Regions from separate parts of the Chryseomicrobium imtechense genome, predicted to be linked through region 2. Evidence: a T-box and tRNA genes for the amino acid it is inferred to sense, from the RefSeq annotation. Region 2 holds a T-box; the other holds one or more tRNA genes.
The links. A T-box is a leader RNA that pairs with one kind of tRNA and senses whether it is charged. The one in region 2 lies ahead of AB5N96_RS02060 (valine--tRNA ligase), so its partner is inferred to be a tRNA-Val.

Region 1: it encodes a tRNA-Val, which carries the amino acid that the T-box ahead of AB5N96_RS02060 (valine--tRNA ligase) is inferred to sense. The anticodon was not compared.

What each region holds. Positions count from the first base shown of each region.
Region 1 covers NZ_JBGOBM010000006.1:83,171-86,592, reverse strand. Annotated here, with positions in the region: gene AB5N96_RS07630 (1,4-dihydroxy-2-naphthoate polyprenyltransferase) at 1-62, shown strand, start outside; gene AB5N96_RS07625 (transcriptional regulator) at 162-383, shown strand; gene AB5N96_RS07620 (DEAD/DEAH box helicase family protein) at 461-1,021, shown strand; gene AB5N96_RS07615 (hypothetical protein) at 1,115-1,840, shown strand; tRNA gene AB5N96_RS07610 (tRNA-Val) at 1,928-2,000, opposite strand; gene AB5N96_RS07605 (helix-hairpin-helix domain-containing protein) at 2,111-2,317, shown strand; gene glsA (glutaminase A) at 2,423-3,355, shown strand.
Region 2 covers NZ_JBGOBM010000002.1:81,338-84,759, reverse strand. Annotated here, with positions in the region: gene AB5N96_RS02060 (valine--tRNA ligase) at 1-1,796, opposite strand, end outside; T-box leader at 1,864-2,076, opposite strand; gene hemL (glutamate-1-semialdehyde 2,1-aminomutase) at 2,149-3,422, opposite strand, start outside.

The DNA.
Region 1 (3,422 bases), on a different contig from region 2:
TTACGAATACGTTTGTTGGAATTTTACTGACGATCGGTCTGTTTATTGAGTGGCTTTTATAAAGAGTTTTCTCGGCATTTCGAAACTAGGGATGCCGAGTCTTTTTTGTTGTAAAAAGAACAAGTGTTCGTTTATAATGAGAACAAAGGAGGTCGGAAAAGATGCGTGAGCAGTTTGTAAAAGCAATGAAATACAATCAGTTGATGGATGTAGTCTACATGGACAAAGCTGGGAAATTAACGAAAAGACGAATCAGAGTGTTGAAGTTGAACGGTGATAAAATGTGGATTTGGGATACTGCGAAACAAGCGAAACGAACTTTTTTAGTCCATCATGTGCTCGCATGTCAACCCGTCCTCCATAAAGAGCGTGCCATTTTATAAAAAGCATTTTCTGACAGCTTGTCTATGGTACACTAGGAAAAACTTTCTTAAGTGGATAGATGTCAGGGGATGTTGAAATGAAGTTAGTATTACTATTTGGACCTCAAGCTGTTGGGAAGATGACTGTCGGGCAAGAACTTGCCAAAATCACTGAATTAAAATTGTTTCACAATCATATGACCATTGATTTGGTCTCGCATTTTTTTGATTATAGTACGAAAAAAGGGCAAGATCTTGTAAATTCATTCAGAAACCAAATCTTTGAAGAAGTCGCAAAGAGTGATTTAGAGGGCCTCATTTTCACATTCGTATGGCGATTTGATAAACAACTCGATTGGGACTATGTACAAAATGTAGTGGATACTTTCGAAGCGGAGAATGCTGAAATTTATTATGTTGAATTAGAAGCAGATCTTGAAGAGCGCCTTGCACGCAATAGCACACCGAACCGTTTAGAACACAAACCATTTAAGCGGAATCTAGAATGGTCTCGAAACGATGTCATCACAACGGCTGAGAGGTTCCGGCTGAATTCTCTACCTGATGAGATTTCGTTCTCGAATTATCTTCGACTAGATACGATGACAAAAACTGCTGAAGAGACAGCACGAGAAATAAAAAAGCATTTTCAATTTTAGCGCGACGGGCATACTGCAGTATGCTCGTTTTTTGTTTGGGAAGCGGTTCAAATCAAATAGGAAAAGGGAATAGTAGGACAGGAGGTGAAAACTATGGGCTTTGTTGCGAGTGTACTTTGTATGATTGGTTTTGTACTTATCCATTTATTCGCGCGTCATTTAAAGTTTTTACGAAAACGACCACGCAGTCATTTTTTATCGATAGCAGGAGGAATCTCTGTTGCTTACGTATTTCTTCATTTACTTCCTGAATTAGCAGACTTCCAAGAGAGCTTGAAGGGTGAGGGGATCTTAGGGTTTATTGAACATCATATTTATTTACTTGCTCTACTGGGGCTCGTGCTTTTTTATGGCTTAGAGAAATATGTAAAGTCTTCGCATAAAGGACGGCGTGAGGGTTCTTCCCTTACACACAATCCAGGTGTATTCTGGGTACATATTGGAATTTTCACTTTGTATAACTTCAGTATTGGTTATTTACTTGTTCGCGAGGAATTTACCGAGTCCTTAGGTCCACTTGCGTTCTTTGTGGCACTTGGTGTTCATTTCATTACGATTGATATAAGTTTAGATGAACAACATGACCGTGATTATGCGCGCTACGGAAGATGGCTTCTTGCTACTGCAATTGCCGTAGGATGGGCAGCCGCCACATTTACAGATTTGCATCCATTTATTCTATCTTATTTAGTCGCTTTATTGGCAGGTGGAATTATTTTGAATGTTATGAAGGAAGAATTGCCAGAAGAAAGTGAAAGTAGTTTTCGTGCGTTCTTTTTAGGGGCAGTAGTGTACAGTTTGATTCTTATTTTTATATAAAAAAAGAGCCCCTAGACATACGGTCTACTAGGACTCTTTCATGTGAAAGCCGTGTTCCGACAGCTTCCACGTGGGTTTGGCACCCAATGATCCCGACTGGGTTCGAACCAGCGACCTCCACCCTGTCAAGGTGGCGCTCTCCCGGCTGAGCTACAGGATCTATTTTTTACTGACAAAGATTATTATACCTCTTTCAATCAAGAGTGCAAGAACTATTTATAAATTGAAGTAGTACATAAGAGCTTAATAAAAAAGAAGGAGGTATCTCTCATGGGAAAAGAACAGAACTCTACACCGGTTCCCACCACACTTCCAAAGCCTGCAGTACGAGCGCTCGATGCAAATGGCTTAGATTCATTAGAGGCAATCAGCAAGATGTCTGAAAAAGAATTGCTCTCGTATCATGGGGTTGGTCCGAAAGCGATTCGCCTACTAAAAGCGGCAATGACGGAACATGGTCTACCATTCAAAGAATGAAAGTAGGCCTATCATTTCCAACTACAGTTGATTCAAAAGGTGTTTTGTCCCCATTGGATACCTGGTAAACTAAAACCAGAATCTTAAAGGAAAAGAGGAGACTCGATGACACTCAAAGAATATGAAAAACAACTAGAAGAACTCTTCATTGACTGTGAGAGAAACTGTGAAAACAATGGAAAGGTTGCTTCTTATATACCTGCCCTCGAACGCGTAGACCCTGATATCTTTGCCGTCAGCATTATGGACACACAAGCACGTTCCATTTCGAGTGGAGACATCGACTTCAAATTTACGATGCAGAGTATTTCAAAAGTCGTGATTTTCTTATATGCCTTAGAAAATTACGGAGAGGAAGCCGTCTTTGAACGAATCACTCTAGATCCGACAGGGGACCCCTTCAACACCATCATGGGGATTCAAAGTACATCAGAGGGGAACGTGCACAACCCGATGATTAATTCTGGTGCCATCGTGCTCAGTTCGATGATTGCAGAAAAAGAAGGGCCGGAAGCTTTGCAAAATATGCTGGAGTTTACTCGGACACTTACAGGAGATGATGGTATCTACGTCGATGTCGAAGTCTTTGACTCTGAAAAGTCCACAGCCCTTCGGAATAAAGCGATTGCTTACTTCTTGCAGGCATCGGGATCTATCCATGATACAGAAGACTCGCTCGACTTATACTTCCAAATGTGTTCCATCGCTGTAACTGTCGAAGACATTGCCCGAATGGGTTCGCTTCTTGCCAATAAAGGAATTGATCCTTTTTCAAACGAACGAATTTTGCAAGATGCCAATGTGAAAACAGCAAATGCCTACATGCTGCTTAGTGGAATGTATGATGCGTCTTCACGCTTCACCATCAAAGTTGGGTTTCCTGCAAAAAGTGGTGTTTCCGGAAGTATTTTAGCTGTTGTCAGTGACCGGATGGGGATTGGCATTTTATCTCCACCACTTGATTCTAGAGGGAATAGCGTGAAGGGAATCCAATTGTTAAAAAAGCTCTCAGAACAATGGGACCTCTCTGTATTTTGATACTACTAAGGCCTCTCGCAAAATGCGACAGGCCTTTTTTCTTACGTTAAGTAAAAGAAGTTCCAAA
Region 2 (3,422 bases):
AAATCGATTTCTTCATATTTCATGCCATCCATGTTCATGAGGGCGAAACGAGAAGCATTCCAAATCTTGTTCGCAAAGTTCCATACGGCTTCTACTTTCTCCGTTGAGTAGCGAAGGTCTTGTCCTGGTGATGAACCTGTTGATAAGAAGTAGCGAAGTGCATCCGCACCGTACTGTTCGATGACATCCATCGGGTCAACGCCGTTACCAAGAGACTTCGACATCTTGCGGCCTTCCGCGTCACGCACAAGACCGTGGATCAATACGTCTTGGAATGGGCGTGTGCCTGTAAATTCCACACCTTGGAAAATCATACGCGATACCCAGAAGGCGATGATGTCATAGCCTGTAACTAGTGTGTTTGTCGGGTAATACTTCTTGAACTCTTCGTTGTCGGCATCCGGCCAGCCCATCGTTGAAAACGGCCATAGTGCAGATGAGAACCACGTGTCGAGTACATCGTCTTCTTGGCGCCAGTTTTCAAGGTCTGCAGGCGCTTCGTGTCCTACGAAAACTTCACCTGTCTCCTTATGGTACCAAGCTGGAATGCGATGGCCCCACCAGAGTTGACGAGAAATACACCAGTCGTGGAGGTTTTCCATCCAGCGCATGTACGTGTTTTCGAAACGGTCCGGAACAAAGTTCACTTTGCCGTCTGTATCTTGAATGTCCATGGCTTGCTGCGCTAGTGGTTTCATGCGAACGAACCATTGTGTAGATAGGTAAGGCTCAACAACTGCCCCACTTCGCTCCGAATGACCAACCGAGTGAACGTGCGTTTCGATGTTGAAAAGAACATCCATCTCTTGTAGGTCTTTTACGATTTGCTTACGGCATTCGAAACGGTCCAAGCCTTCGTATTTACCAGCATTGCCGTTCATAGATCCATCTTCGTTCATGACAAGAACGCGCTCCAAGTTGTGGCGGTTACCGATTTCAAAGTCATTTGGGTCGTGTGCAGGTGTAATTTTTACAGCACCGCTTCCGAATTCCATGTCTACGTAGTCATCTGCCACAATCGGGATTTCACGTCCAACGATTGGCAGTGTTACAGTTTTGCCAATCAAATGCTTATAGCGCTCATCTTCTGGGTGAACCGCGACCGCAGTATCCCCAAGCATCGTCTCAGGACGCGTCGTTGCAACATCGATCGAACCTGTTCCATCTGTTAGCGGGTAATGCATATGATAGAAGGCACCCTCTATTTCTTTATGAATAACTTCGATATCCGATAATGCCGTTTTCGTCGCTGGGTCCCAGTTGATGATGTACTCACCGCGGTAGATCAAGTCTTTTTCGTATAGCTTTACGAATACTTCGCGTACTGCGTGAGATAGGCCTTCATCAAGTGTGAAACGTTCACGTGAGTAATCGAGACCGAGACCAAGCTTCGACCATTGTGAGCGGATGTGACCTGCGTATTCTTCTTTCCACTTCCAAGTTTCTTCGACAAATGCCTCGCGACCAAGGTCATAACGTGTTTTTCCTTCCGCGCGTAGTTTTTCTTCAACTTTAGCTTGTGTTGCGATACCCGCATGGTCCATTCCAGGAAGCCATAATGCATCATAGCCTTGCATACGTTTCATACGAATAATGATATCTTGTAGCGTCGTATCCCATGCGTGTCCAAGGTGTAGCTTCCCAGTTACGTTTGGTGGCGGGATCACGATTGTGTAGGGCTCTTTATCGCTCTCTGGATGTGCTTCGAAGTATTTTCCTTTCAACCACCAGTCATAGCGGCCTTGTTCGATCGATTGCGGATCGTACTTTGTCGGCATTTCGATTTCGTTTGTCATGTACGTCACTCCTTTTGATTTGTGTGAATGAAGCGGTCGGAGAATACAAAAAACCCCCGTCCTTAGGAAAAAGGACGAGGGTATAGTCGCGGTACCACCTTTACTTCATGCCGAAGCATGCACTTCATTCACTAACGGCTCTTCACCGGCTGTCACTACTGTAAGTTCACGACAGCTGCTCCTGGGCTACCTTCATGACGCTTGACCGAAGACCTTTCACCAAATGGCCTTCTCTCTACAGATCAAGGAAATCATTACTCTTCCCGTTCGATGCATTTATTGTATATGTCCTTATTGTAAGGAATCGCACGGGTGCCGTCAAGTCAGCATGAAAGGAGGTGTTCAATTAGATTTAGTTTTTCAATTGTTTGAATGCTTCGCGGAATGCGGCAATCGTTTTATCGATATGCTCTTCCGTGTGCGCAGTTGAGAGGAACAATCCTTCGAACTGAGAGGGTGGCAAGTAGACACCTTGCTCTGCCATCAGACGGTACACATCTGCAAACAAGCCTAAGTCTGACGTTTTTGCTTGGTCGTAGTTCGTCACGTCTTCGTTTGTGAAGAAGAATCCGATCATCGAGCCTGCACGGTTCACCGTGTGCGGAATATCAAATTCCGTTGCTACTGCGCGGAATCCTTGTTCTAAACGGTCTCCAAGCTTTTGGAAATACGTATAGCTGTCTGGAGTCAGTTGAGACAATGTCGCATAACCAGCTGCCATCGCAAGTGGATTTCCTGAAAGAGTACCTGCTTGGTAGACAGAACCTGCTGGAGCGATTTGTTCCATAATGTCACGACGTCCACCGAATGCGCCTACTGGAAGGCCGCCTCCGATTACTTTTCCTAGACACGTGATATCAGGTTTTACCCCGTAGTAGCCTTGTGCACAACCGTAATCTACACGGAAGCCAGTCATGACTTCATCAAAAATCAACAATGCTCCATTTTCTTCTGTGATGGCACGCAAGCCTTCTAAAAATCCAGGTTGTGGTGGAACGACACCCATATTCCCTGCAACCGGTTCTGTGATAACGGCAGCGATATCGTCACCAAAGTGTTTAAACGCTTCTTTTACAGCCTCTAAATCGTTGAATGGCACTGTTAACGTGTTTTTTGCAACAGATTCTGGCACTCCCGGTGAATCGGGAAGTCCAAGAGTCGCAACACCGGAACCAGCCTTGATCAATAAGCTATCGCCATGTCCGTGGTAGCTACCTTCGAATTTTAAAATCTTGTTGCGGCCAGTGAACCCTCGAGCTAAACGAAGAGCTGACATTGTTGCTTCTGTTCCAGACGACACCATACGAATCATTTCGATTGACGGTACACGATCCATCACAAGTTTCGCCATCTCGTTTTCAATCAGCGTCGATGCACCAAAGCTTGAACCAAGTTCAGCAACACGTTGAATTTCAGCCACAACTTTTTCATTTGTATGTCCTAGAATCAGTGGCCCCCATGATAATACATAATCAATGTAGTCATTGCCATCGATATCCGTCACGATCGCGCCTTTTCCTTTTTCCATAAAGATCGGGTCCATATTGACCGATTTAAACGCACGAACAGGGCTGTTTACGCCCCCTGGCATCAAATCTTTTGCTTCTTCAAATGCGTGCTGAGATT